Regions from separate parts of the Peribacillus asahii genome, predicted to be linked through region 1. Evidence: predicted binding sites of a transcription regulator. Region 1 holds the regulator's gene; each other region holds the start of a gene.
What was found. The regulator Rex, encoded in region 1, represses fermentation and respiration genes when NADH is low (regulators of the CRP and FNR family bind a similar motif). The targets are predictions, from matches to a motif close to TTGTGAAATATTTCACAA.

Region 1 (10,025 bases):
TTTTATGTTGAAAATATACTAGTGGATAACTTTTTAGGAAAATACCGGAGGCAACAATGGAAAGAAGTATAATAGAAAACGCGGAATTAGTCATTTTGATTTTGACGGCACTTTATACGAGGATACAGATCATTTCGTTTATTATTCGGAACAATTAAAAAAGCAGCTGCCAGAAGATGTACATCGCATTCTTCAAAATTTAGATTTGCAGGACATATTTGAAAATATCATCACAGAAGCAAATAAACCGCTAGATACAAAGAAACATTTTTTAGACCTCTTACAAAAGTTCAATATTCGACCTGAAAAAGGATTATCTATTGGTGATAATTATATAAATGACATTGCTCCAGCCATTAACATTGGAATGCAAACGGTATATATTGATTTATATGAATCAGAATATCTCGAATATAATGGAAGAAAAGTGAAAAGTATATCGGAATTGATTAAAGAGATGAATTCACTATAAAAAACCGTGAGAATTCATGCTTATTTACAAATTAGCCAAGAAGATTAAGTTCTTCCCGGCTAATTTTATGTGTGCCCAGCACGGATGAGACTTCTAGGGTCCCAAACTGTGCATGTAACCCAAAAATAAAAAATGCTTCTCATCAATTTGTACCAATTAATGAGAAGCCTAAAATTATATACATTACTTTATCATTTCACATTTTTCTAGCTAGGAAACCTTTACTTACAAGGATTTCCGGGCAGATTACATCATGCCACCCATTCCGCCCATTCCGCCCATGTCAGGCATTCCAGCAGCACCAGCAGGTTCTGGTTTGTCAGCAACAACTGCTTCTGTTGTTAAGAACATAGCTGCAACAGATCCAGCGTTTTGTAGAGCTGAACGAGTTACTTTCGTTGGGTCAACGATACCAGCTTCGATCATGTTTACCCACGCACCAGTAGCTGCGTTGAATCCAGTTCCAACCGCTTCACCTTTAAGGCGCTCAACGATAACAGATCCTTCAAGACCAGCGTTGTGAGCGATTTGACGTACAGGCTCTTCAATCGCACGAAGAACGATTTTCACACCTGTTGCTTCGTCGCCTTCAGCTTGAAGCTCAGCCACTTTATTGTATACGTTAAGAAGCGCTGTACCACCACCAGCTACGATACCTTCTTCAACTGCAGCACGAGTAGAGTTCAATGCATCTTCAATACGAAGTTTGCGTTCTTTTAATTCTGTTTCAGTAGCCGCACCAACTTTGATAACCGCTACACCACCAGCTAATTTAGCAAGGCGTTCTTGTAATTTCTCACGGTCAAATTCAGAAGTTGTTTCTTCTAATTGAACACGGATTTGATTTACGCGAGCTTGGATTGCGTCAGCGTTTCCAGCACCTTCAACGATTGTTGTGTTTTCTTTTGTAACAACAATTTTAGAAGCGCGTCCTAATGATTGGATTGTAGCAGATTTCAGGTCAAGACCTACTTCTTCTGTAATTACTTCTCCACCAGTAAGAGCTGCGATATCTTCAAGCATTGCTTTACGACGATCACCGAATCCAGGAGCTTTAACTGCTACTGCATTGAATGTTCCGCGAAGTTTGTTCACAACAAGTGTTGCAAGTGCTTCACCTTCAACGTCTTCTGCAATGATTAATAGTGGTTTACCTTGTTGTACAACTTGCTCAAGTACAGGAAGGATTTCTTGAATGTTACCAATTTTCTTATCAGTAATTAAGATGTACGGGTTATCAAGAACAGCTTCCATTTTATCTGAATCAGTTACCATGTATGGAGATGCATATCCACGGTCGAATTGCATACCTTCTACAACGTCTAACTCAGTTGTGAAACCTTTAGATTCTTCAATTGTGATAACACCGTCGTTACCAACGCGTTCCATTGCTTCAGCGATTAGTTTACCAACTTCTTCGTCAGCAGCAGAAATCGCCGCAACTTGTGCGATAGATTCTTTGTTTTCAACTGGTTTAGAAATAGCTTTTAACTCTTCGATTGCAGCGTTAACCGCTTTTTCGATTCCTTTACGGATACCCATTGGGTTCGCACCAGCTGTTACGTTTTTCAATCCTTCACGAATCATTGCTTGAGCAAGAACTGTTGCTGTTGTTGTACCGTCACCAGCTACGTCATTTGTTTTGCTTGCTACTTCAGCAACCAATTTTGCACCCATATTTTCGAATGCATCTTCAAGCTCGATTTCTTTTGCGATTGTTACACCGTCATTTGTAATAAGCGGTGAACCGAATTTTTTCTCAAGAACGACGTTGCGTCCTTTTGGTCCTAATGTTACTTTTACTGCATCTGCAAGCGCATCTACACCACGAAGCATTGCGCGGCGAGCTTCTTCACTAAATTTAATTTCTTTAGCCATGTATAAGTACCTCCCTAATCATTTTTCATTAAAATTTTCGTTCAGTTAAGTATTGTTGTATAATTAGCCAATAATTGCTAAAATATCGCTTTCGCGTAAAATTAAGTATTCAGTACCCTCGTACTTGACTTCCGTACCAGCGTATTTTGAGAAGATAATACGATCGCCTTGGGCAACCTCTAAAGTAACACGTTCGCCATTTTCAAGAACACGGCCTGTACCAACTGCTACGACCTTACCTTCTTGTGGCTTTTCTTTTGCTGTATCTGGAAGTACGATACCGCTAGCTGTTTTTTCTTCTGACTCAACTAGTTCAATAATAACGCGATCACCTAATGGTTTTAACAAGTGAAACAACCCCCTCAAATTCTTATGATTAACTGTTTTGAATTATTAGCACTCAACACCTATGAGTGCTAACACAATTATTATATTAAATAAATCATTCCTGTTTTGCAAGTATCTTCATCAAAAATTTTTACATTAATTTTGATAATAGATTCTCATACTAAAAGTAGCCCTACCCATTCTATTAAATCCCTACAACAAATATGATTGAATAGCACCTATAAAAGTGGAGTTATTCAATATTTTTTGATACCATTTTCACTGTACCCATGTATGAATGATTTCACTTAAAGGAGAATTATTTTTGAGAAAAGAATACTGGTATGTCATTATTACGTATCTTGCCATGCAGCTCTCTGGATTTATTGGACTGCCGCTCTTTATGTTCATTGGAAAAACGTTAGGAGTACCTAGTGGAGAATTGAGATTAACAGCTTTTGCTTACTGGTCCATTTTTAGTTTTTTATTAGCTCTTCTGCTTACTCTCTTTTTCATGCGACATGATATGAAAAAATCAGCACTCACTCGCGATAAAGCGTCCATCTCCCTTTCTACCTTTTGGGCAATATGTGGAGTCTTTCTCGCTTTATTTGCACAAAGTATCGCGATTACAATTGAACAGTGGATTGGCATTCAAACTCAATCAGCGAATACGCAGGAAATTTTATCTGTCATTGATAAGATTCCATTAATGATAGTAGTGAGTTCTATTATTGGTCCCATATTAGAAGAAATTATTTTCCGAAAAGTTATTTTCGGTTCCTTATATAAGCGATTTAATTTCTTTATTGCAGCTTTGATTAGCTCCATCATTTTTGGTTTAGCACATATGGAACTAGAGCATTTGTTATTATATTCGGCAATGGGCTTTACCTTCGCTTTCCTTTATGTACAGACGAAACGAATTCTAGTACCAATTATTGCTCATGTATCTATGAATACATTCGTTGTCATTTTGCAAATGTATTATGAAGACATCCAAAATTTCATGCAAAATATGCAAGCTTTCATCGGAGGATTTTTATGAGACATCAATCACCTTTAAAATTAAGCATTATTTATATATGTTTAGGTATCGTATTCACTGCTTTCGCCATCCAAACTGTCACATCATCAGGTTGGGGATTCTTTGCTTATTTCCTTATCTTTATTGCTACATTGGACTTCGGCTCCGGTATCCGAATGCTTTTACTACATGTAAAAATAAAATCGATTCAAAAGAAGAAATAAGCAGCTGTCATCAGCTGCTTATTTCTTTGGCTATGTTAGACACTGTTCATCTTCAACTCATGTACACGGTTTCATATGCATGAACCAAAAATCGTTTCATTAGCCTTAAGAATATATTTATTTATTTATTTATTTATTGGTATTCCATCCTCTATATCAGCGATTTCTTCTTCTAATACTGGATAATGTTTCAGGAAGTAAATCAATGACTGTAATTCAACAGCCAAGTCAATATGATGAATTCTAATAGAAGAAGGTACATTTAATCGTGCTGGGGTAAAGTTTAAAATTCCTTTTACTTGAGCAGCAATTAAACGATCTGTAACGGGCTGAGCCACATGCGCTGGAATGGTTAAGATTGCAGCTGTAACATGCTCTCCTTGCAGACGGCTCTCAATTTCATCCATATGATAAATTGGAACATTGGCTATATTCGTACCGACTTTTCTTTCATCCACATCAAAAGCCATACTAATTTTTGTATTATTATTTTTCAAGAAATTATAATTTAAAAAAGCAGTACCTAGATTCCCTACACCAATTAACGCTACTTTCGTCACTTCATCTTGATCCAATGTTTTTCTAAAAAATGATAATAAATAATTAACATTATATCCATATCCTTTTTTTCCAAGTGCGCCAAAGTACGAAAAGTCACGACGTATCGTTGCTGAATCTACCTTAACAGCTTCACTCAACTCTGCTGAAGAAACCCTTTGTTTCCCAGAGGAATGTAGGTTTTGTAAAAATCGATAATACAAGGGTAGTCTTTTGGCCGTAGCCTGCGGTATTTTTAATTGTCCTTGATTCATTATTCTCCCTCGCTTTCACACGCGCTTTTCAATCTATTCTTCTGCCTATATTCCATAGAAGCATGAGATGCATTCAAAATATCACTGATAACGCTTCCATTCCCAACTTGCTCGTTCTTCTAAAAACAATAGGGATTCTGTCATCTTACTCTTAATAAACTGCACTATGTTCGAAAGTGTACAATCTTACGTTATAATATCCCTATTATAAATCATACACCATTATTCCACATAATGTAACATCTTGTTTTGAAACGAAATAACCATTCTATTGCCGATAAGTTCAATGATACGGTACACTAAGAAGAAAAGCTTAAACGTCTAGAGTCAAAAAACAGTATATCTGAAAACTGATAGACGTTCTATAACAATTTGTTCGGGATAATGCTACCTGAGGTGAAATTCATGATTTTATTACAAGTTAATCAAGTATCTAAATATTACGGAGCGGAACTCATTCTATCGAATATGAAGCTCGAAGTTCAACATAAAGACCGAATTGCTCTAGTAGGTCGTAACGGTGCTGGGAAATCTACACTATTAAAAATTATTGCTGGACAGTTGTCTTATGATGGTGGAGAAATTATTCAACCAAAAGGGGTCACAATCGGCTATATGGCCCAAGATACAGGCCTTGAATCAGAACTATCCATCTGGGATGAAATGTTAACCGTATTTAACCATCTCATTTCACAAGAGCAAACCTTACGCCAATTAGAAGAAAAGATGGCAAATCCAGATATTTTCTCTAATGAAGCCATTTATCAAAAAGTACTGAGTGAATATGATGCCCTGCAAGTTCAATTTAAAGAGTCCGGCGGCTATCAATATGAAGCAGATATTCGCTCTGTTTTGCACGGGCTTCAATTTGGCAGCTTTGACCCTTCTACACCTATCTCCACCTTAAGCGGGGGTCAAAAAACAAGACTGGCCCTTGGTAAATTACTTTTAACAAAACCAGATATTTTAATCCTGGATGAACCGACAAACCATCTAGATATTGAAACACTTTCTTGGCTTGAACAATATTTACAAGGCTATCAAGGTGCTGTACTCATTGTTTCTCATGACCGATACTTCCTTGATAAAGTTGTTAATCAAGTATATGAAATCTCACGACACTCAATGAAAAAATATCACGGCAATTACAGCTCTTATTTAATCAGAAAAGCGGAAGATTTCGAACGAGATATGAAGCAATTTGAAAAGCAGCAAGAAGAAATTGAAAAGCTGCGTGATTTTGTTCAACGGAATATTACACGAGCTTCTACTACCAAACGAGCACAAAGCAGACGAAAACAGCTTGAGAAAATGGAGATCTTAGATAGACCCCAAGGCGATCAAAAATCTGCTTCTTTCTCTTTTCAAATTGAGAAGCAAAGTGGAAATGAAGTACTGCAGCTAAACGAGCTGGCAATTGGCTATCAAAACGAAAAGGTTGCCCAACACATTAACGTTCGAATCACAAAAGGCGAAAGCATTGCACTCGTCGGTCCGAACGGGGTCGGCAAATCAACACTATTAAAAACCATTATTGATAAGATGCCTGCTCTTTCAGGTGACATTCACTTTGGCACAAATGTTCAGATCAGTTACTATGATCAAGAGCAAGCGAACCTCGTTTCCAACAAACGAGTACTTAACGAATTATGGGATGAACACCCCTTAAAGCCGGAAAAAGAGATACGCACCGTACTTGGAAACTTCCTATTTAGCGGGGATGACGTTTTAAAAACAGTCTCTACTCTTAGCGGTGGTGAAAAAGCACGACTTGCTTTAGCAAAAATGATGATGGAAAAAGGTAATTTTTTAATACTCGATGAGCCAACAAACCACTTAGATCTCGATAGCAAACTCGTCCTTGAAAATGCTTTAATCGATTATCCAGGAACATTGCTTTTCGTTTCACATGATCGATACTTCATTAACCGAATTGCAACGAAGGTCATTGAACTCTCTAAAGATGGCAGTGTAGAGTTCCTTGGAGATTATGACTACTATGTTCAGAAAAAACAAGAACAAGCGGAACATGAAGCACTCGAACAACAACAAACACAAAGTAAACAACCAGAGCAAGTAACGGATAAAAACAGCTACATCATTGATAAAGAAGCGAAAAAAGCAGAGCGCCAACGCAAGCGCCGCATTGAAGAGATTGAAGGAGAAATAGAAAAATTAGAGGCAGATATTGAAGAGTGTAATCAGCTTCTTTGTGATTCTGAAGTATTTCAAAATCACGAAAAGGTGATAGAAATTCAAACAAAGCTAGAGCAGGCACAAGCAGCCCTTGATCTTCTATTAGAAGAGTGGGCAGAGCTGGATATATAAGAAACTTCCATCAGTGGGGGCTCTTACTATCCATTAAGTATGAGATAAATATAGATATTAAGAAGGTCGACCTTGATTTAAGTCGGCCTTTTTCTATATCCGCATCCTAAAGCATTCGCTTCTTACTAAAATAAACTTTATCCACAAAAATATACACAACCTTCTCCTTTTCATTCAAGCTTTATTCGAACTTTTCCACATTATCCACAAAAATTATGCTACTTATCAACAAAAACGCAAGTTATTCACATTCACTTTTTAATTATCAGACTTTTTTATCCACAGATACAATCAAAATCACTTTTATGAATAAGTAAAGCAGAGCTATATACATAGCTCCGCCGTATCAACCCTTATCAATATATGTGCACATTCTTAAAAAGCCTCAATATCTAATCCTGGGTTTCCATTTAACGCTAAATTAGAGCGTTTTCCTTTTTCGAATAAAATGCTTCCTGCTGCTCCAATCATTGCTGCATTATCTGTACAAAGACTAAGCGGAGGAATGATTAATTCTACTTCCGGCACTTCCTTAAAAGCCTCAGTGAGCGCAGCACGCAGCCCTTTATTAGCTGCTACTCCCCCTGCTAGTAACAATTGCTTTACACCGTATTCTTTTGCTGCAGAAATCGTTTTTGTCACTAATACTTCAATTACACTTTGTTGAAAGCTTGCGGCAAGATCTTCCGGTTTAATCTCCTCGCCGCGCTGCTCTGCATTATGAAGTGTGTTAATAACAGCCGATTTTAATCCGCTAAAACTAAAATCGTAACTTCCTTCCAGCCACGCACGAGGTAACTTAATGGACGGTGTTCCTTCATGTGCTAATCTGTCAATATGCGGACCGCCTGGATAAGGTAAATTCAATGTTCGCGCTACTTTATCATAGGCCTCTCCCGCAGCATCATCACGAGTCTCACCAATGACTTGAAATGAGCCAGACTCCTTCAATAACACTAATTCTGTATGCCCTCCTGAGACAACAAGTGAAAGCGCTGGATATTGAATCTCTTGAATCAAACGGTTTGCATAAATATGTCCTGCAATATGATGAACACCAACTAATGGTATTCCATGTGCAAACGCAATCGCCTTAGCTGCATTTACACCAATTAATAAAGCTCCGACTAATCCCGGCCCCTCAGTCACCGCAATGGCATCTATATCTTGATACGTAATATTCGCTTGTTGTAATGCTTCTTCAATTACTATTGTAATTTGTTCAACATGATGGCGAGAAGCAATTTCGGGCACGACCCCACCAAATCGCTTATGACTTTCAATTTGAGAAGCCACAACATTGCTTAATATATCCGTTCCGTTTTTTATCACGGCCGCAGCCGTTTCATCACAACTTGTCTCAATACCTAATATAATTTGCTCTTGTTTCACGAGAAATTCACCCACATTACATATGCATCTTCACGATTATCAGTATAATATCCTTTACGGATACCACCTTTTTGAAAACCTAATTTTTCATATAAAGAAATTGCAACTTCATTACTCACTCGAACTTCTAACGTCATCCGAACCACACCTTTACTAATCGATATTTCAATCATCTTCAGGAGTAGAGCTTCACCTAATTTTTGCCCTCGATATTCAGGTAAAATCGCAATATTCGTGATATGTGACTCATCTAATACAATCCAAGCACCGCAGTACCCTACAACTTTACCGTTATCCTCAATAACTAAATACACTGCATACTGATTATGATCGAGCTCATTATAAAAAGCTTCTCTACTCCACGGCAAAGTAAAAGACTGTCGTTCTACTTCTAATACTTGATCAATATCTTCTCGATTCATCAGCCGAAACGTCATCGTTTTACTCATTGTTATCGTTCGCTTTCATCATTTTTTGGTTCTCCTGCTGTTCAAGCCACTTTGCTTCAGCTTCAGCCATACGTACATAATTTGGAACAAACAAGTGAATATCTTCTTCCTCTTTATCTTTTCCAAGAAGAGCTAGCTCACTTGGCCTTGGATTATACAAAGAAGGCGGAACAAACACCGCTAGCTCCCCAAGCACCTCACTAAGTGCTTCACGATGAATTTCTATATCTTGTCCCATAAATAAAATAGGACGATTCCACTCTTTAAGACGGGCAGCCCATTCTGACGATAAGATATTGCAATCTGCCACAATTTCTTTCAATTGCTCATTCTCATCATACTCATATAAACCGGTATACACTTGTCCCCGCCTTGCATCAAATAATGGTGAAATCAATCCGTTAAAGTAGCGACCATTAGCAGCTAAAGCTTCTAAGCTTGAAATCGCTGATAATGGAATATTTAATGTCCAAGCTAATGTCTTCGCAATGGTTACACCAATTCGAACACCTGTATAAGATCCAGGTCCTTTCGCTACAACGATTTTATCTAACTCTTTTGGCAGAGTGTCACAATCTTTTAACAACGTCTCAATAGCCGGCATAACCCGAACAGAATGATTTTTCTTTAAATTAGTAATGTACTCGCCAATGACTCGATTGCCATCGATTAAAGCAATACCTAGCGTAAAATTAGACGTATCAATAGCTAACACTTTCATTCTATAATCTCCTTACACAACTGGACGTAACGATCTCCATGAGCTTCTATGACAAATCGGCGACTATATTCGTCTACACGATAAATATAAATAACTAAAAGATTCTCTGGAAGTTGATTTTTAATTAAATGAGCCCATTCAACAACGGTAACACCTTCACCTTCAAAATACTCATCAAATCCTAAATCTTCTTCCGCCTCACTTACACGATACACATCCATATGATATAGCGGTAAACGCCCATGATATTCTTTAATAATCGTAAAAGTAGGACTATTTACAGTTCGCGTGACCCCTAACCCCTTCGCTAACCCTTTTGTAAAAGCGGTCTTGCCTGCTCCTAAATCACCCTCTAAAGCTAATACATCTCCACCTTTAAGATGTTCTGCTAACCG
Region 2 (10,025 bases), 210 kb from region 1:
TATGAACCGAGTGCTTTATGACTCCCCAAGCACTTTTTAAAATTAATAATGCGACTAAAACTGAAATGATAGGGTCTGCTATATACCAATTAAATAAGAGCATTAATATACCAGCTGCAATTGCTCCAACAGAACCTAATGCATCCCCAAGTACGTGTAGATAAGCACTTCGTAAATTAACATTATTCTTCACGTCGCCTTTGCGCATTAACGACCAAGCACTAATTAAATTGGCAAACAATCCTATTGAAGCAATCAGCATCATTGTTCCACTTGCAATAGTTGGCGGTTCGAAAAAGCGTCCGTATGCTTCCCAAACGATAAACCCTGCGATTACAAATAGGGTAACACCATTAAATAATGCCGCTAATATTTCAAAGCGATAATATCCATAGCTTTTATTAGGTGATGGCGGTCTCGCTGCGAACCATATCGCAATTAAACTTAGAAATAAGGAACTAGCGTCACTAAGCATATGTCCGGAATCAGATAATAAGGCTAGACTATTGGTGAGTAAACCTCCAAAGAATTCTAAGAACATAATTCCAGTAGTAATTAGTAAAGCTGTAATTAACCCTTTTTTATTTCCTTCTCTTGTTTCTTCAAAATGATTATGACTATGAGAGTGACCGTGGTGATGATGTCCGTGATCATGGTGATGGCCCATGTTCATTCCTCCCTTACTCACATTGAATGTGTGATAAAACTTGATTTAAAATGGTAATAACGTGTTCATCGTCATAGGTATAATAAAACGTGTTGCCTTCACGTCTATACTTAACAAGTCGTAGATTTCTTAAGAAACTTAATTGGTGGGAAACAGCTGATTGTGTCATATCTAATACTTCAGTAATGTGATTGACAGAGCATTCCTCTTGAGAAAGTAAATATAAAATCTTTATTCTAGTCGGGTCAGCTAATGCTTTAAAAATTCGGGAGGCTTCGTCTACCGTATTAGGCGATAAAAAGGAATGGTCATGTTGGTTCATAAAATATACACCTCATTTATTCTTGTTAGTGATATGTTGATAAAGGATTAGAAAAGAAAAGAGGGGCTTCTTTAGGGAATCTCCTATAGATAAATCAGATTGCCCAGCACCTATAACCATAACGTCATAAATTATGCTTAACACTACAATAAACTATATGAGCATATGTTCATATATAACATATGATTGAAAGCAAATTTTGTCAATTATTTTTATATGAAATTTTTTTGTTATCAAATTTCGTTCATAGAAAACAATTTACCTTTTCAGTCTCATAAAATTTACGAAGAGTATACGTAGTGTTTTAACCGCAAATTTTAATGTAACTTTGCAGAATTAGCGTGAATGAAACTGCTAACATCATTTAGCAGTTTTTTTATTTTATAAATTGTTGAACAACTTTATAAAAAAAGCAATGAATTGATTAAAGAAGGAGTTAGTTTTACAAAAACAAGACATGATCAAAGAACAGAAAAATTAGATGCTATTTTTACATCTCCCATTTGGGGATTTCCAATTATGCTCATTATGTTGGGAGTTGTTTTTTATTTAACGATTGCAGGAGCAAATATTCCTTCTGCTATGTTAGCTGAATTCTTTAGTTGGATTGAAGGATATTTAACTCTAATGTTTACGACTTTACATGCTCCAGATTGGCTTCATGGAGTTCTTGTTTTAGGGTTATATCGAGGAACGAGCTGGGTGATTAGTGTGATGCTTCCGCCGATGGCCATATTTTTCCCTACTTTTGCACTTCTTGAGAATTATGGCTATCTGCCTCGAGTTGCTTTTAACATGGACCGATTATTTAAAACTGTTGGGGCGCATGGAAAGCAATCATTAACAATGGCTATGGGGTTCGGATGTAATGCAGCTGCAGTTATGTCTTCACGAATTATTGAGTCCCCTCGTGAACGAATGTTAGCTATTCTGACCAATAATTTTGTCCCTTGTAATGGTCGGTGGGGCACACTAATTGTTTTAGCTTCTCTATTTATGGCCGCAGGCTTTACAGGCGGAATGAAGTCTTTGGTTACAACGTCAGTCATCGTTGGCATTGTAATGTTTGGGATTATAATAACGTTTCTTGTTTCGTGGGTACTTTCTAAAACAGCGCTAAAGGGTGTTCCTACTCATTATACGCTAGAACTGCCGCCTTATAGAAAACCAAAATTTTTTGATACGGTCATTAGATCCTCTTTAACTAAATCTTTAGCTGTCCTTAATCGTGCAATAAAAGTTGCAGCTCCTGCAGGAATTTTGACTTGGGTTTTAGCTAATATTCAGGTAGGAGATACGAGTATCTTATTGCATATTGTGAACTTTTTAGATCCATTAGGACAAATAATTGGATTAGATGGCTATATACTAATGGCATTTTTAATTGGGCTTCCAGCAAATGAAATTGTATTACCCATATTATTGATGGGGTACTTATCAACAGGTGCATTAATTGATGTAGATGGTATTGAAGATCTAAAGCAGATTTTTTTGAATAACGGTTGGACTTGGTTAACAGCTCTTAATATGATGTTGTTTTCATTGTTACATTACCCATGTGGAACGACATTGGTTAATATTTATAAAGAAACAAAAAGTATAAAATGGACATTTTGGTCTTTTATGATTCCAACAGGGATTGCGCTTTTAGTTACGTTTTTAATTACTCAAATCGTTCGTTTCATGGGGTGGGTATAGAGAGAGGTAACATAAGCCCTTGGTTTGAGAAGAAATATTTTGAAGAAAATAGATTAGAAAGGAACAATGAACATGACTTAGTCCCTTGATTTGGGGGCTTTTTTTTGTTTGGTTATGAGGCATAAATGGGGAGGTAAAATGACAATTTAGTGAATATTATCAGTTTGTTTAAGTGGATGGGGGAAACATGCTATGATTGGATGGTCTCATTTATTAAAATATATATTATAAATAAAGATAGAATAGATGTACAAGGTTAACAAGCCTTTATAAAAAAGGTGATATAGATGTATTGGAGGAGGAACTTTGATGAAAAAAAATATGCCAAATTGGTTAAATAACACTTTAGTTGTCATTATTTCAATTGTATCTCTAGGCGGGGTAGCTCAAAACCTTGAATGGAGATCTAATAAAAAGAAGGAAAAGGATGTTGAAAATCATAATGGAAACTAAAGGAATGTAGATTGTGGATTGGAAGCTGAATCGAAATTCTAAAAAAGCTCTCTATAAACAAATTGCCGAATATATTGAACATGGAATCGCTGATGGAACCTTTTCGGCAGATACTCCATTACCTTCAGAACGCTCTTTAGCCAGTGAATTAAAAGTAAACCGAAGTACAGTAGTAGCGGCTTATGATGAACTGGAGGCTAATGGATTAATTGAACGGAAAAAAGGAAGTGGAACGACTATTAGTAAGGATATTTGGGGAATGACTAGAAGGCGTATTCCCAGTTGGAACACCTATATTGAATCTGGTTCATTTTTGCCAAACTTACCGCTCATACAAAGAATTCGTAAAGAAATGGTCGAGCATAACTTAATTAATTTATCTAGTGGAGAATTATCAGAAGATTTGTTTCCCGTTGATTCTCTAAGAGAAATCCTTTCCGGCAGATCATTTGTTGGGAGCCTTGGTTATGACCACCCACAAGGAAACGCATATTTAAGGGAAACGATTGTCTCTCATGTAAAACAATATAGAAGAATTCATACAGATCCATCTTCTATTATGATTACTTCTGGTGCTCAACAAGCTCTGCATCTCGTCGTGCAATGTTTACTGAAACCAGGGGATGCTGTTGCCCTTGAGGACCCTTCTTATTCATATAGTCTTCCTATTTTTCAATCAGCTGGCATACGAACGTATCCGTTGCCTGTGAATCAGGAAGGAATCGATCCGGATGATTTGTTATCTCTTCTTAAAAAGCGAAAAATTCGTATGATTTTTTTAAATCCTGCTTTTCAGAATCCTACAGGAACGCTGCTTTCTATTGAGCGACGTAGAAGGATATTAGAGATTTCGTCTGAGCATGGAATCCCTGTTATTGAAGATGATCCTTATAGTTTAACAGCATTTAATGGAGAAGAAATCGCTACGCTAAAATCAATGGATGAATATGGAAATGTTTTATATATTAGTTCATTATCCAAAATCGTTGCTTCTGGTTTGCGAATTGGTTGGATTATTGGCCCGAAGTCTGTCATCGAAAGACTATCGGATGCTAAACAACAAATTGATTTTGGACATGGAATTTTTAATCAGTGGGTAGCAAATGACTTTCTTAGTTCTCCTTATTTTCATTCTCATATTGTTTATTTAAGGGAGCAGTTAGAAAAAAGAAGAAATCAAATGGTTTCAAGTCTTCAGCAATACTTGAATAAGCAGGTTGAGTTTCATATTCCACAAGGCGGCATTCATTTATGGTGCAAGATAAATGAAACGTTGAATGAGAAAAAGCTGCTGGAGGAAGCGATAAAAAGAGGGGTCATCCATGTTCCAGGTTCTACTTTAGGGTCGAAAAAAGGATATGTGCGATTTACTTTTGCTAGAGAGAATGAACTATGCATTCATGAAGGGATTAAAAGATTTTCTGCTGCCTTAAAAAATTTATAAAGATTATAAAGATGATAAAGATGATGAAGGAAAAGAGTGCCTTAAAAAGATGTTGTAATAACAATCTTTGGGGCACTCTTTTTCGTGTATCGCGAATTAATAAGGAGTAAAGACCATTAATGAATGAGGTTTTACTCTATTATTGATCTTTTCGTTTAGTGGAATTTTTAATCTATAGTGCATAGAATATTTTAATAAAATAATGACAAAATATTTTTGTCAAGTTTTTTTGTTGAAATTTTATAGAAATATTTGACAATTTTGTGAAATATATTAAAATAAAAGCAAAGGAGCTGAGCTAAATGAAAACCAATTTAGAAATATTGAACCCTTTAAAATGGGCATGTGGAACTGCTAATGTCATTGGTTTAGGTATCCTGATTGTAAGTTTTATTGTAAACGGTTACAAATGGAACTACATGTTATCGTTCATAGGACTAACAATTACTATTAGCGCGACACTCATATTTATGGTTGGTTTATTTTTCATTTTAACGGAAGAGCTGGTTTCAAATACGGACAAAGGGGAGAAGGTCATCCCAATTAAATCTAACGTATCCAATGTCGTTATGTTCAAAAGAAAAAGAAGAGTATCAAATTGATACTCTTCTTTCTACCTCTAACTTATATTCTCGGGATTTCATAAGCCCATACCATACAAAGTAAGGACTCTAGTATATTAATGACTGCAAGGAATACGGAATACCAAATATGTGCATAAATGGATGCTTTATCTTCAGATTCTCTAGCATGCATGAACATGACTACTTGGACACCAGATTGGACAAACGCTGTTGCTAGTAGAACGATTATTGCAACTGTAAGTGAAACTAAAAGGCATCATCGTGACAGAAACGGAGGAAAGCTATACGTCTCAAGACTATCCGTTTTGCGGAGGCAGACATCGAACAAAGGGAAGAACGTTGATTTGTTCTGTTCACAAAACAGAAATCCATCGTGATGTAAACGGCGCCCAAAATATTGCGCGCGTAAACAACATCACATGGCCGTCCAACCACTGGTTTCTGTTGTATTTAAACAGCCTGTTTGGTATCGACGTTTTTTGTCCAAAAAACAAGGAGATTCCTCTCTTAAGGACAAGCCTCCAACAGGAAAAAGTATCGCCGGTCGAACGGCGGAGTCGGCACAGACCTTGCCCACTTGGGAGAGAAGATCTCTCAAGCGTTGCTCACCTAAGTTTCACCTCTGCCTCTTCTTATAGAAGATGGTAAGTGGGATGTTTGTGAGAAAGAACCCCTTGGCTTTAGCCATGGAAGTGGTCAGAAGGGGACGTTCATCATAGAGGGAGTTTTAAGGAGCACCATAAAAAATTATTTTCATTAATCAATCTTTGAGCATGAACCGTGGCTTGTATGACAATGCCATAGCTGAATCCACGTTTAACATCATTAAAACAGAGTTGATAATCCAACCTATTCCGCTTTTTAAGGGAGACAAAAGTGCCTGGGTCCGTTCATTAGAAAGTCGACCCAGGCACTTTTTATTTATAAAAATTCAAAATAAAATTATACTAAAAAAACAGGAATCGAAATCGATTCCTGTTTTTTTAGTATAATATAACTCTTTTTTGCTATGCCTCTTTTAAATATTATTATATCAATGTATTTTTTTTGCGAAGATTTCCCCATCAATTGTTTTTGATAAGCAATTGATATCCCTTTTATTTTAGAGGAAAACGAAAACAGATTAATAAATTATTATATTCCCTTTTTCAAAATATGTTATTAAATATCCGAGATTCCATTTATTGTATAATTCTTCATGAACATTTTGTGACATATATCACTTTCCATTGTTTTTTTTTCTTAATGATACTAATATAAGAATGTAATTGTAAACATGATAGCGTTATCAATTATTTTCAACACAACTTCTAAAAAAAAAGAAAGGGGAATCTTTATGAAAATGAAATGGACTTTATTAGCTCTTATTTTCGCTATTGCCACTGTGCTTACTGGCTGCGAAAATCCATTGGCTGTCTTCGATCCAAAAGGTCCTCAAGCGGCAACACTCTCAGATACTATTATTCTTACAATTTGGATAATGCTTGCTATCTGTGTTGTTGTAACTGTTGCCTTTATTTATATGTTAGTAAAATATCGTGCGTCTAAACAAAGCAAAGATTATGAACCTCCTCACATTGAAGGAAGTGCAGTTGTTGAAACAATTTGGACAGCAATTCCAATAATCATTGTTGCTTTCCTATCCGTTGTTACTGTAACTTCACTAAAAGACGTTGAGGCAACGCCGAAAGGATATGAAAACAAAGAACCTCTAGTTATTTATGCTTCATCATCTAACTGGAAGTGGCATTTTAGTTATCCGGAAGAAAATATTGAAACAGTAAACTACGTGTATGTTCCGACAGACCGTCCGCTTGAGTTTAAACTTTATTCTTATGGACCAATCTCAAGCTTCTGGATTCCGCAGCTTGGTGGGCAAAAGTATGCAATGGCTGACATGGTAACTACGCTTCACTTGTTAGCAGATGAACCAGGAGAAATGTGGGGACGAAATTCAAACTTTAGTGGTAAAGGTTCTGCTCACCAACTATTTGATGTGCAAGCAGTTTCTCCTGCTGAATTTGAAGAATGGGTAGAAGAGGCTAAAGCTAAATCAGAGCCACTTACTGAAGAAAAATTCGACGAATTATTAAAAACAGAGCATGTTGGTCGACAAACGTTCACTGGAACGCATTTAGAATTTAGTCCAGCTCCAGAAGGTTCTCATAACATGGACGACATGGAGAACAAGGAAGATATGGAAGACATGGACCACGACATGGATCATGACATGGATCATGACATGGATCATAAATAATAGTCAACTTTAATAAATGAAACATATGAATTTCCAATTTTAAACATGACGAAAGGAGTCACAAAGTATGGAATTCTTTGAAAGATTCGCCGTGCCGCATCCAAGTTTTGCCATCTATGCATCGATGGTAGGGATTGCTCTTACTAGTCTCGCTATTGTTGTCGGCTTAACCTATTTTAAAAAATGGGGTTACTTATGGCGTGAATGGATTACAACCGTCGATCATAAGCGTATCGGGATTATGTATATCCTAGCTGCTTTGATTATGCTTTTACGTGGTCTTGTTGATGCGGTTATGTTACGTGCTCAGCTTGCCATTCCTGATAACACAATCTTAGATTCTCAGCACTACAATGAGGTATTCTCAGCACATGGTGTTATTATGATCATGTTTATGGCGATGCCGTTCTTATTTGGTTTAATGAATATCGTTACTCCACTACAAATTGGTGCACGTGACGTTGCGTTCCCACGTTTGAATGCAATCAGCTTTTGGTTGTTCTTCATGGGTGCTATGTTATTCAACATCGCTTTCGTAGTAGGTGGTGCGCCTGATGCTGGTTGGACATCTTACTTCCCGCTAGCTAGTGAAGAGTTTAGTCCATCAGTGGGTACGAATTATTATATGATGTCGCTTCAACTTTCAGGTCTCGGTACATTAATGACAGGTATTAACTTTTTGACTACCATTTTTAGAATGAGAGCTCCTGGCTTGAAATTAATGCAACTGCCAATGTTCACATGGGCTATGTTAGTTACTAACGTGCTAATCATAGCGGTGTTCCCTTTATTTGCAGTAGCACTTGCATTTGGGGCAATGGACCGTATGTTCGGCACTCAATTCTTTACAATTGGTAATGGCGGTATGGATATGATGTGGGCAAACTTGTTCTGGGTTTGGGGACATCCTGAAGTATATATCCTAATCCTGCCTGCATTTGGTATCTATAGTGAAATTATTTCAACATTTGCACGTCGTAACCTATATGGTTATAAATCAATGGTTGCTTCAATGGTCGCTATCACTATTCTTTCTCTAGTTGTATGGGCTCACCATTTCTATACAATGGGGCAAGGAGTATTAGCAAATAGTATTTTCTCTATTGCAACAATGGCAATTGCCGTTCCAACAGGTATTAAAATCTTTAACTGGTTGGCGACACTTCGAAAAGGTAAAATCGAGTTTACAACGCCAATGCTTTGGTCTTTAGCATTTATCCCAACCTTCTTAATTGGTGGGGTTACAGGGGTTATGCTTGCGATGGCAAGTGCCGACTTCCAATATCATAATACGATGTTCTTAGTTGCTCACTTCCATTACACAATTATTCCTGGTGTAGTATATGCGTTTATTGCTGGTTTAATTTACTGGTGGCCAAAAATGTTTGGTTTTATGCTAAACGAAAAAATCGGGAAAGTTTCATTCTGGTTGGTAGCCATCTTCTTTAACGTAACATTCTTCCCGATGTTTATTACAGGGTTAGATGGTCAAGCACGCCGTATGTACACATACTCTGAAGAAACTGGTTTCGGTCCATTAAACTTGATTGCCTCTATTGGAGCAATTGGATTAGCTCTTGGTTTCATTGTGCTTGCATACAACATCTATTGGAGTACTCGTTATATGCCAAGAAATATTGGTTCAGATCCATGGAATGCACGTTCTCTTGAATGGTCACTTCCTAGTCCAGTACCTGTATATAACTTTGCAACACTACCACGTGTTAAATCGTCAGAAGCATTCTGGGATGCTAAGAAAAAGGGTCATAACTTATTCCCAGATAAAGTGGAAGAGATTCATATGCCAAATAACAGCGGTTTACCGTTTATCATGAGTGTCATCTTCTTTATTGGTGCGTTCTCTTTAATATTTGATATGGTTCCTTTAGCAATTATTGCCCTAATCGGAGTCTTTGCTTGTATGGCTTACCGTTCATTTGAAGCTAACCATGATCACGGATATCATATTCACGTAAAAGAAATTGAAGAAACAGAAGAAAGATTGCGAGGTGCTAACAAATGAAAATAGATAACTCGCTTCCACTTGAATATAGTACAGAAGAAAATCGTTTGAAGATTTTAGGTTTTTGGATTTTCTTAGCTGCCGAAATTGCGCTTTTTGCAACACTTTTCGCGACTTACTTTGCATATCAGGGCCGTACAGGTAACGGTCCTGGTACGGAAATTTTCGAGATGACACCAGTATTAATTAACACATTCGCTCTGTTAACAAGTAGTTTTACCATTGGATTGGCAGTTAATGCTATGCGACTTGGCAATAAAAAAGCAATGTTAACATTCCTTGGTATCACATTAGCTCTTGGACTTGTATTCTTAGGAGTAGAAATTAAAGAGTTTTTCACATTCGTTCATGAAGGAGCAACAATCCAAACAAGTGGGTACTTATCAATCCTATTTTCAACATTAGGAACACATGGTGCTCACGTATCACTTGGTTTCTTCTGGGGATTATTCATCATTATCCAAGTGGCGAAACATGGATTAACTCCACACACAGCTAATAAAGCGTTCATCTTTTCATTGTACTGGCACTTCTTAGACGTAGTTTGGATCTTCATCTTCAGCTTCGTCTACTTGAA
Region 3 (10,025 bases), 420 kb from region 1:
ATACAACGCTTTGCATTTAACTGTCCGCCTTGTACAAGTGCTCCCGTTGGACAAACATCTACGCATTTATTACACGTCCCACATTGATCTTCCATCGGTTGATCGGGTTCAAAAGGTACATTCGTAATCAAATCACCTAAATATACATACGATCCAAACTCTGGAGTAATGATCATCGTATTTTTCCCACTCCATCCTATGCCGGCACGCTCAGCTACTGCTCGATCAGACAATTCCCCTGTATCAACCATTGATTTCGTCAATGCATTCGGTATTTTCTCTTTAATAAATGATTCGAGTAATTGTAACTTCTCTCTCAACACAACATGGTAATCCGTTCCCCAAGAAGCTCGACAAAAAATACCACGTCGTTCTCCTTTTGTACTTAACGGAGCATCCTTCATTTTAGAAGGATAGGCTAACGCAATGGAAATAATCGATTGCGGATGTTCTATAATTAACTCTGGCCTTACTCGCTTTTCAATATTTGGCTCCTCAAATCCAGACTGATAATCTAGTGTTTGCTGCTCTAATAAACGATTCCTTAACGAATCAAACGTCGAAGCCGTCGTAAAACCGATTTTATCGATACCAATTTCTTTACTATAAGCAATTAGCTCTTTCTTCAATTCTTTCATATACATCTCTATTCACCTTCGTACGTAAAAGTCTGTATTATGTTCAACCATTTCCATCTATGTTAAACTATTTTCAATCATTTTTGGAGGTGAAACACTTGGAAACAACCATTGCTGACAATCTTAAAGAAAAAATTCCACACTTTAAAGTCGGAATCATTACATACAACGATATCGAAGTCGGACTATCCCCTCAAATGTTAAAAGGAAGATTGCAACTATTTCAAGAATCTTTATACTTTGATCTTCAAGAAAAAGAATGGACGGATTTCGACAAAATTCAAGAATGGAGAAATGTCTTTAAATTAATAGGAACAAACCCGTCAAGATATCGCCCATCTGCAGAAGCACTGTATCGCCGCATCCAAAAACAAAATTATTTATCACCTGTGCATTCAGCCATCGATTTAAATAACTTCTTTTCCCTTTTATTCGAAGTACCTATTGGCATCTATGACCGCGCTAAGCTTACAGGAGATATAACGATTAAAATTGGTGAACACGAGGATACATATATGGGGCTTAACGGTCGAATGAACTCTATGGAGCATATGATTACGTCCGTTGATCAAGAAGGGCCTTTCGGCAGCCCATTTGTAGATTCTGAGCGTACAAAAGTAACAGAAGAAACAAAACAAGCCTTACAAATTATTTATTTCACTCCTTCTACTTCAATAGAAGAAGCCGATAAGCAAACAAAATCTTTACTAGATATGTTTCTGCAAATTCATGGCGGAAAAGGGCATTACTCGATTTCAACTAATTAAATAAAAAAGCGTATCTCCCAAATCGATGATAAGGCGATACGCTTTTTTTTAACTATAAATATAGCAGTTTTTTACATTTATAAAATTTAAAAAACGCAAAGCTTCGTTCTCTCTGTGTAACGAAACTCTGCGTTATCAACGTATGTAATGGAGCGGGTGAAGGGAATCGAACCCTCATCATCAGCTTGGAAGGCTGAGGTTTTACCACTAAACTACACCCGCATTTTGAAGGTTTATGTTGAACTTTGTCGAATCAACATAAGTAATTATATATCGAAGTTTATGAGAATGCAATAGCTTTATTTAAAAAAAGTAAAATTCACATAAAGTTTTGTAAAGCAGATCATCTTCCGCATCCTTACTTCATCGCAATGTAACACAACTGGCACATAAAAACGGATTTTAGTGAATTCTCAGTGCAGCTAAAAAAAGACTTCGGCAATCATACCGAAGTCCTTTCCTTTTATTTATTCTTTAGTTCTTCAATAATCGGATAAAGTTCTTCCAAATGAGTAATTTCATAATCTGGTACAACTTCATTGCGTTCTTTATTATGACGATTAATCCAAACTGATTTAATTCCTGTTCTTGAAGCACCAAGAATATCTGTCATTAAATTATCTCCGACCATAATAACTTCGTCTTTATTTAGACCAATTCGCTCTAAAGCATGTTCAAAAATCGTTTGATCAGGCTTTCCTCTGCCAAATGCCCCAGAAATGATAATTTCATCGAAATAAGGCACTAATTCAGGCGTAATCGTCAACTTTGTATTTTGTAAATCTGGAGAACCATTTGTTAATAGCAATAATTTATATTTACCTTTTAGCTCATCTAACACTGTAAATGTTTCATCATAAATAAAAGGTTTTTTGCGACGTTCTGCTGGAAAACGCTCTGCGAGTTCCGCTCCAAATGCCTCATCGTCAATCCCTAAAGCCTTTAACCCACGTGTCCATGCCTCTTTACGATAAGCCGGTACAATCTCTGCCATTTTACGGAAATCATCTGTGTCATCTAAGAAATTTCCCCATAGCCCTTCAAAAGGATTAATACCGATCATTTGTGTAAATTCATACGTCTCATATGAAGCATACAGCTCTCTTGCTTCCTTTCGAACCGCTTCTTCAAACTCTTCAACATCTACCCCATATTTCTCTTTTGCCACAAGACATGTTGCTACAAACGCTTCTTTAACACTCTTTTGATCCCACAATAATGTATCATCTAAATCAAAAAATACTGCCTTCACCATAGCTGCAACCTCATTTCTTTCACAATAATCTCACTATTTTAATAATAAACTACACGAATGTGAAAATAAATAACTATTGAAAAAAAGATAGACGAGCTTAATGAAAGCGATGCAGAAATTCTCCTGCATAATCTCTAAAAAAGACCTCAACATAATCGTTGAAGTCCTTGATAACTCAATCATTCATTTACTATAAGGGCTATGTGATATAACACTTTAAATTACCATCATTATCCAATATACCCATCATAAAAAGTAAAAGACGGCAGAAATAAAAATCCCTGTTATACACATGATTACTAAACCATACCCCATAATATCCTTTGCTTTCAAACCGGCAATGGCTAATGCTGGCAATGCATAGAATGGTTGAATCATATTCGTCCAAGCGTCTCCCCATGCAACAGCCATCGCTGTTTTCGGTAAAGAAACTCCTAAATCTTTTGCAGCCTCTAACATAACAGGAGCTTGTACAGCCCACTGTCCTCCACCTGAAGGTACAAAGAAGTTTACCAAACCTGCACTCCATAACGTGAACATATGGAATGTATTCTCATTTGAAATAGATATAAACGCATTAGATAAAATCCCAGCTAGTCCTGAAGCGGTCACAATACCCATTAACCCTGCGTAGAACGGAAACTGAATAATAATTCCACTTGCACTTTTAACTGAACTTGAAATAGCTTCTAAAAATAATCTCGGTGTTTTGTGCAATATTATCCCAATAAAAAGAAAGATAAAGTTCACAATATTAAGATTAATAACAAATCCGTTTTTCACGATATAATAGGCTAAAAAAGAAAGGCCTAATAAACCAATAAGCAAAGATAATATCTTACTGTTTTCTAAACGCTCAGCAGGTGTCAGTTCAGCTTGTTCTACTGCACTTGCCTGTACACTATCTACATCTTCTAATAGCTTGCGATCAATCAAAAAAGCTTGTTCTTTTGAAGGTATCATAAATCGGTTTATAATTGGAACTAAAATAAGCAGCCCGATTACAACAATTAAATTAAATGGAGAAAAAAGAGTTTCACTTGTTGGAACAATCCCTATAAGATTTTCCGTAAAATGACCAGGTGTAGCAATCGTTAATGCAACAGATGAAGATAATCCCCCGCTCCAAATAATAAATCCACTATAAGCACTTGCAATTAACAATCGATAATCGACACCATCGACCTTTTTAGCAATCTCTTTTGCAAACAACGCTCCAATGATTAGACCAAATCCCCAGTTAATCCAGCATGCAATTAGAGCTACAAGAGTAACCAGAATAATAGCTTGCCCCGGTGACTTTGGGATATTGGCTAAGTTCCCCAATAATTTCTTAAAAAATGGACTGCTCGCCATAACATGTCCTGTTACAACAATTAAAACCATTTGCATGGAGAATTCTAACAAATTCCAAAAACCATCTCCCCAGTAACCTACAATTTGAGCAGGTGTACTATCTGTCAAAAAAATAGCAAGACCGATGACAAAAAAGGTAAGCACAATAACAAGCAAAAATGGATCAGGCATATACCTTTGCATCAATCTGTTTGAAAATGAAATCATCGCCTTCAACTTATTCTCCCCCTTTGTTTATTTACTATAATTTTGTATATAAAAATAAGATGAAGCTGCAAAATAAAAGGTGATACATCCTTATTCATCATCCAAGAAATTATTAGCAAAAAATGTTTCTAATTATTTGGAAATACTAGAATTATCTTACTGGGATAACTTTACTATTTTAGTTATTGTAAGTAAAATAGTAAAAAAGAATAATAGTTATTAAAAAAATGAATAGAAGGGATTTTTTATGGAGATTCAACAATTAAAATGCTTAATAGCTGTCGCTGAACATCAAAGTTTCACTAAAGCTTCTTCTCATGTTCATTTATCACAACCATCATTAAGCAAAATCATTAAAAACTTAGAAGAAGAACTACAAGTCACACTATTTGATCGTACAACGCGACAATTAAAGCTTACAGATGCAGGAGAAATTGTATATGATTCGGCTCTAAAACTTATTTCCACATTAGATGATCTTTCTGTACGTTTAGATGACTTAATGCATATACCATCAGGTGAAATTAAAATTGGAATACCACCTTTAATCGGAACGCTATTTTTCCCTTCCATAGCTATTCCATTTAGAAAGCTTCACCCTAAAATTTCATTAAAATTAGTTGAGTTAGGAGCAAAACGTGTAGAAAGTTTAATAGATGAAGAAAAAATTGACTTAGGCATCAGTGTTTTTCCAACTAATACAGAAAAGTTTATTGTCCATCCATTTACGAAAGATGAGTTTGTAATTTATGTCTCTCAACACCATCGACTAGCCCATAGAGACTTTGTAAGTCTACATGAATTACAGGATGAACAGTTTATTATTTTCAACGAACAATTTGCTTTACATGATCGAATAATCCAAGAGTGTCTAAATGCTGGGTTTAGTCCTCAAATTACATACCAAAGCTCTCAATGGGATTTGATTGCCGAGCTTGTTAAAGAAGGTTTAGGTATTACGATTCTTCCAAAATCGATTTATTCAAAAATAAACCACCATAATATTAAAATGGTCTCTTTAGTCAACCCAACTCTCATGTGGGAATTGGGAGTTATCACAAAAAAGGACTGTTATATCCCATTCGCAGCAAGAAAACTACTCAACTTTTTAGTGAATAATCCAGTCAATCAGCTAAAACAACTTAATAAAAGGCTAGGTTAAACCATATTGTTGATAAAACGATTGGGGCCCCAGACCAAAATCAACAGCGTCCTATAACAAAGCCTAATAAAAATACCGATATGAAAAGAACTACTTAAAACAGCAGCTCTTTTCATATCGGTATTCATGTAACTGTTATATTTGTAACTACTAAACTACTAATCCGCCATCCACACTTAAAATGGTTCCATTAATATACCCTGCAGTATCGGAAGCTAAAAATAAATAAGCCTCTGCAATATCTTCTGGTGTACCTAGCTTTTTAAGCGGCGTCTTTTCTTTCATTGCATCAATGACTTTTTGCGGTACGGTCGAGACCATATCCGTTGCAATGAAGCCTGGTGCTATGGCATTCACACGAATCCCTTTTGGACCAAACTCTTTTGCCCACCCTTTAGTCATCCCAATAATACCTGCTTTTGTGGCCACATAATTACTTTGACCGATATTCCCATATATTCCAACTACAGAAGAGGCATTTAAAATAACTCCCGATTTTTGATCCAACATAAATGGAGCGACAGCTTTTGTACATTTAAAGACACCTGACAAATTGACAGCAAGCACCTTTTCCCAAGCTTCTTCACTCATCTTTACAAGAAATCCATCATTTGTAATGCCTGCGTTATTAATCAAAATATCTATTCTGCCATATGTATCAATTGTTGATTGAACCATCGTTTCTACTTGTGCAGTATTCGTTACATCGACTTGAAAGAAGCTTACGTCATTACTTCCAAGGTCAGCTAATGCAGCTTGCCCAGCCGACTGGTCATAATCACAGATTACTACTTTAGCACCTTCTTCAAGAAATCTTTTGGCTGTTACTTTTCCAATCCCTTTCGCACCACCTGTAATGATGGCCACTTTTCCCGCTAACTTCACAGCCTTGCACCTCTTTTCTTAATCTTTATAAAGTGGGAGGACACTAAATCCTCCCACTCTACTTGTTTGATTATTCCATTGGCACCTTACTTAAATTTTATAAAGACTCAACGCTAGTTTTGTATTAGATTCCACTAAATCAACAAACCCTTTTTGAGCTGATTTCATTTGGTTTAAGAAATTTTCACGAAGGCTTTGTTGTTGAGTGATTCCTTTTTTAATAGAATCTTGTAATTGATCTTGGGATTGATTTAAAAGGTTAAAAGTTTCTTTCAAAGGAGTTACTGTAAATTGCTGAACACGAAGGCTCACCTCATCAAAGTGCTCATTCCATTTATCAAAAGTCTCCCCTGCTTCTTCACCGTAAAGCGTTTGAATATTTTTCTTTCCTACTACACGAAGTTCCTCAACTAATTTCTTTTGTTCTTGTTCAATTCTTGTTAAATCTTCCGTCAATTTCTCCCACACCTCTCTTTGATATCCGATTGCTTGAATTGACACATTCTCCACCTCTTTTTGCGAAGCATGAATTGTATTCAAACTATTTGTCCAGCTGTCCAGCAAAGAATCACCTAAATTACGAACATCCTTATTATTTTGATCTTTTTTGTTTACTGCCATGATAAAAACCTCCTAAAAGTAGAAATTTATTGTGATTGCAGGAATACTGCAAATTCACTTTATAAGTAAATACAACAAACATTAATTCTCCTCTTTATCATCATCGCGTTGTGATAAAGATGTAGGGAGGAACATATCCATATAGATAGTAAAAAAGCGATTTAATATGGATTGGTATTGCGTAAGCGAATCAGTGCAAGTTTGCAAATACGCCTCACCAGCCTCTGTTAATGAATAAATTCGCTTAGCTGGGCCCCCTGTTGACATATCCCATTCAGATTTCACCATGTTCTCTTTTTCTAGCTTTCTTAATGTTCGATACACATTTCCTTGATCTACAGATGTAAATCCAAATCGGCTTAACTCTTGAATTAATTTGTAACCATGTAAATTCCAACCTCGAAGACTTAACAGAAGAACAGGTATCATTAAATTTTTGGGCATATTGTTCATCATACTCTCATCTTTGGCTGTCGAATCTATAGAAGTATTTTTCTTATCTGTTGTCATCTTGTATCACCCACTCAATATGTTAAATAGTCTCTATGTGTAATTTACACCTATATGTTCCAATTGTCAATTAATTTTGGTAAATATTAAAAAAATTACCTTTCCTTATTCTGGTTTAGTTGGTATTATAAATTTGTAATATATTTCAAACAAAACTCATGGACGGGAGAGGGCATATGAATCAGCAAAAAAACTTAAACCCATTTGAATTGTGGAAAGACCTTTTTAATCAAAGCAGTACCATTATTGATGAAAATCTGAAAGACGAATCAACTTCTAAGGTAATGGGGCAAGTCCTTGAGATGAATCTTCTATATAAGAAGATGCTAAATGAAACAACAGAACAGTATTTCGAGCAAGTTAATATTCCAACTCGCACTGATCTGTCAAATATCTCAGCCCTAATCATCAACGTGGATTCAAAAGTGGATGATTTAGAAGATTTAGTTGAAGAAACTGCCTCTAATTTAGTGAGCCAGGCAGAATTAAAGCGAGAAATGACAGATGTAAAAAATAAAATTAAAACCCTAGACACTAAACTTAATGAAATTATCAATTTATTAACAAAAGAAACTACTACTAATAATAATAAAGTAGCCAGCAAAGAAACAACTAAGATACAGCAAGGGTAACTAAGTAATCTATAAAGATGTTTTACTATTTTTATGTACATAGTAACTAAAAGGAGACTAACAAAATGACAGAGTTAACTAACAAAGTAGCTATCGTTACAGGCGGTAGCCGAGGAATTGGTGCAGCAATCGCAATGGAATTAGCAAAAAACGGAGCAAAAGTTGTTATTAACTATAATCGCAGTGCGGGATTAGCTGAGCAAGTCATCGAAAGCATTAAAAAGATTGGCGGAGAAGCTTATGCGGTTCAAGCAGATGTTTCAAATTCAGAAGAGTCAGAGAATTTAATAAAAGAAACTATTAATCACTTTGGTAGATTAGATATTCTTATCAATAACGCTGGAATTACAAGAGATAGCACATTTAAGAAGCTAAGTGAGGAAGATTGGAGAACTGTTATTGATGTTAACTTAAACAGCGTTTACAATACTTCTTCTATCGCTCTTCCATATCTTTTAGAATCAGATGCAGGAAGAATCATTAACATCTCTTCTATTATTGGACAAGCTGGAGGCTTCGGACAAACAAACTATGCTGCAGCAAAAGCTGGAATTATTGGGTATACAAAATCTCTTGCTTTAGAACTTGCAAAAAGCAGTGTAACAGTAAACTCTATCTGCCCAGGATTTATCGACACAGAGATGGTTCAAGAAATTCCAGAGAATATTCGTGAAAACATCGTAGCTAAAATTCCAGCACGTCGTTTTGGACAACCGGAAGAAATTGCACGTGGAGTTGTTTTCTTATGTAAAGACGGTGGATATATTACAGGTCAACAGTTAAATATTAACGGTGGACTTTATATGTAATTCTTTGAACATGCTATAAAGCTCTTCATACTACAACGAAAGGTGTGGAACAATGAGTAACACTAGTTTAAAAGAATGGACAGAATTTTCGAATTTAACTTTAGTACCTGAGGAGGTTAAGGGCCAATATGAACGCTTCACGAAAGCAACGAACGTATTGGTAAGAGAACCTGAACCAGAAGTAGGCCAATCACCGAAAGAAGTGATTTGGACTAGAAATAAAGCGAAGCTATATCGCTACACATCTGAACAGCCCCGAAAGCATGCTGTTCCACTTCTACTCGTTTATGCATTAATCAATAAGCCATATATTCTAGATTTAACAAAAGGCAGCAGTTTTGTTGAATACTTAGTTGACCGCGGCTTTGATGTTTATTTACTTGATTGGGGTACACCAGGCTACGAAGACAAAAATATGAAAATGGATGACTATGTTCTAGATTATATTCCTCGTGCTGTTCGAAAAGTATTGCGAGCATCCAACGCAAAGGAAGTTTCAATTCTTGGTTACTGTATGGGAGGAACATTGACATCTATCTTCGCTGCTCTTCACTCTGAATTGCCAATTCGCAACATCGTGTTTATGACGAGCCCATTTGATTTTGAAGATACAGGCTTATATGGTTCTTTCCTTGATGAGAAATACTTTGATGTCGATAAAGTCGTCGAAACTTTAGGAAATGTTCCACCAGAAATGATTGATTTCGGAAACAAAATGTTAAAACCGATGGCAAACTTCTACGGACCTTATATCAGTCTAGTAGATCGAGCTGACAATGAACAGTTTATCAAGAGCTGGAAGCTTATACAAAAATGGGTAGGCGATGGTATTCCGTTCCCAGGTGAAGCTTACCGTCAATGGATTAGAGACTTCTATCAACAAAACAAGCTGATTAAAGGAGAACTTGTCATCCGTGGTCGTAAAGTTGATTTAAAAAATATCACGGCAAATGTCCTTAATTTAGCAGCTGAAAAAGATAATATTGCTCAACCACATCAAGTAGAAGCATTGATGAATGCTATCTCTAGTAAGGATAAAAAGTACGTGCTCCTTCCTACTGGACATGCGTCTGTAGCATTCGGACCTAAAGCTTCCAAAATCACTTACCCAACCGTTGCAGATTGGTTAGAAAAACGCTCATCATAAAGCGCTAATATCATCTGAATAAAAATAAAACAAGGG

Region 2: a site for Rex is predicted at 6,376-6,393, ahead of qoxA (cytochrome aa3 quinol oxidase subunit II). Genes of this name have one in related genera too.
Region 3: a site for Rex is predicted at 7,535-7,552, ahead of BAOM_RS03810 (polyhydroxyalkanoic acid synthase subunit PhaR). Genes of this name have one in related genera too.

What each region holds. Positions count from the first base shown of each region.
Region 1 covers NZ_CP026095.1:332,359-342,383, reverse strand. Annotated here, with positions in the region: gene BAOM_RS01860 (HAD family hydrolase) at 86-472, shown strand; gene groL (chaperonin GroEL) at 719-2,350, opposite strand; gene groES (co-chaperone GroES) at 2,414-2,698, opposite strand; gene BAOM_RS01840 (CPBP family intramembrane glutamic endopeptidase) at 3,003-3,725, shown strand; gene BAOM_RS01835 (YdiK family protein) at 3,722-3,928, shown strand; gene BAOM_RS01830 (redox-sensing transcriptional repressor Rex) at 4,054-4,740, opposite strand; gene BAOM_RS01825 (ABC-F family ATP-binding cassette domain-containing protein) at 5,146-7,068, shown strand; gene tsaD (tRNA (adenosine(37)-N6)-threonylcarbamoyltransferase complex transferase subunit TsaD) at 7,444-8,460, opposite strand; gene rimI (ribosomal protein S18-alanine N-acetyltransferase) at 8,457-8,909, opposite strand; gene tsaB (tRNA (adenosine(37)-N6)-threonylcarbamoyltransferase complex dimerization subunit type 1 TsaB) at 8,902-9,630, opposite strand; gene tsaE (tRNA (adenosine(37)-N6)-threonylcarbamoyltransferase complex ATPase subunit type 1 TsaE) at 9,627-10,025, opposite strand, start outside.
Region 2 covers NZ_CP026095.1:544,899-554,923, forward strand. Annotated here, with positions in the region: gene BAOM_RS02795 (cation diffusion facilitator family transporter) at 1-667, opposite strand, end outside; gene BAOM_RS02800 (ArsR/SmtB family transcription factor) at 681-989, opposite strand; gene BAOM_RS02805 (nucleoside recognition domain-containing protein) at 1,377-2,687, shown strand; gene BAOM_RS24140 (hypothetical protein) at 2,997-3,140, shown strand; gene pdxR (MocR-like pyridoxine biosynthesis transcription factor PdxR) at 3,154-4,584, shown strand; gene BAOM_RS02815 (hypothetical protein) at 4,887-5,186, shown strand; gene BAOM_RS25435 (cytochrome C oxidase subunit IV family protein) at 5,209-5,346, opposite strand; gene BAOM_RS24805 (transposase) at 5,430-5,816, shown strand; gene qoxA (cytochrome aa3 quinol oxidase subunit II) at 6,505-7,425, shown strand; gene qoxB (cytochrome aa3 quinol oxidase subunit I) at 7,493-9,448, shown strand; gene qoxC (cytochrome aa3 quinol oxidase subunit III) at 9,445-10,025, shown strand, end outside.
Region 3 covers NZ_CP026095.1:747,652-757,676, reverse strand. Annotated here, with positions in the region: gene queG (tRNA epoxyqueuosine(34) reductase QueG) at 1-644, opposite strand, end outside; gene BAOM_RS03850 (B3/B4 domain-containing protein) at 737-1,405, shown strand; tRNA gene BAOM_RS03845 (tRNA-Gly) at 1,554-1,627, opposite strand; gene BAOM_RS03840 (HAD family hydrolase) at 1,869-2,660, opposite strand; gene BAOM_RS03835 (short-chain fatty acid transporter) at 2,907-4,232, opposite strand; gene BAOM_RS03830 (LysR family transcriptional regulator) at 4,471-5,385, shown strand; gene fabG (3-oxoacyl-ACP reductase FabG) at 5,536-6,270, opposite strand; gene BAOM_RS03820 (hypothetical protein) at 6,361-6,891, opposite strand; gene phaQ (poly-beta-hydroxybutyrate-responsive repressor) at 6,973-7,401, opposite strand; gene BAOM_RS03810 (polyhydroxyalkanoic acid synthase subunit PhaR) at 7,578-8,033, shown strand; gene BAOM_RS03805 (3-oxoacyl-ACP reductase) at 8,099-8,842, shown strand; gene phaC (class III poly(R)-hydroxyalkanoic acid synthase subunit PhaC) at 8,895-9,989, shown strand.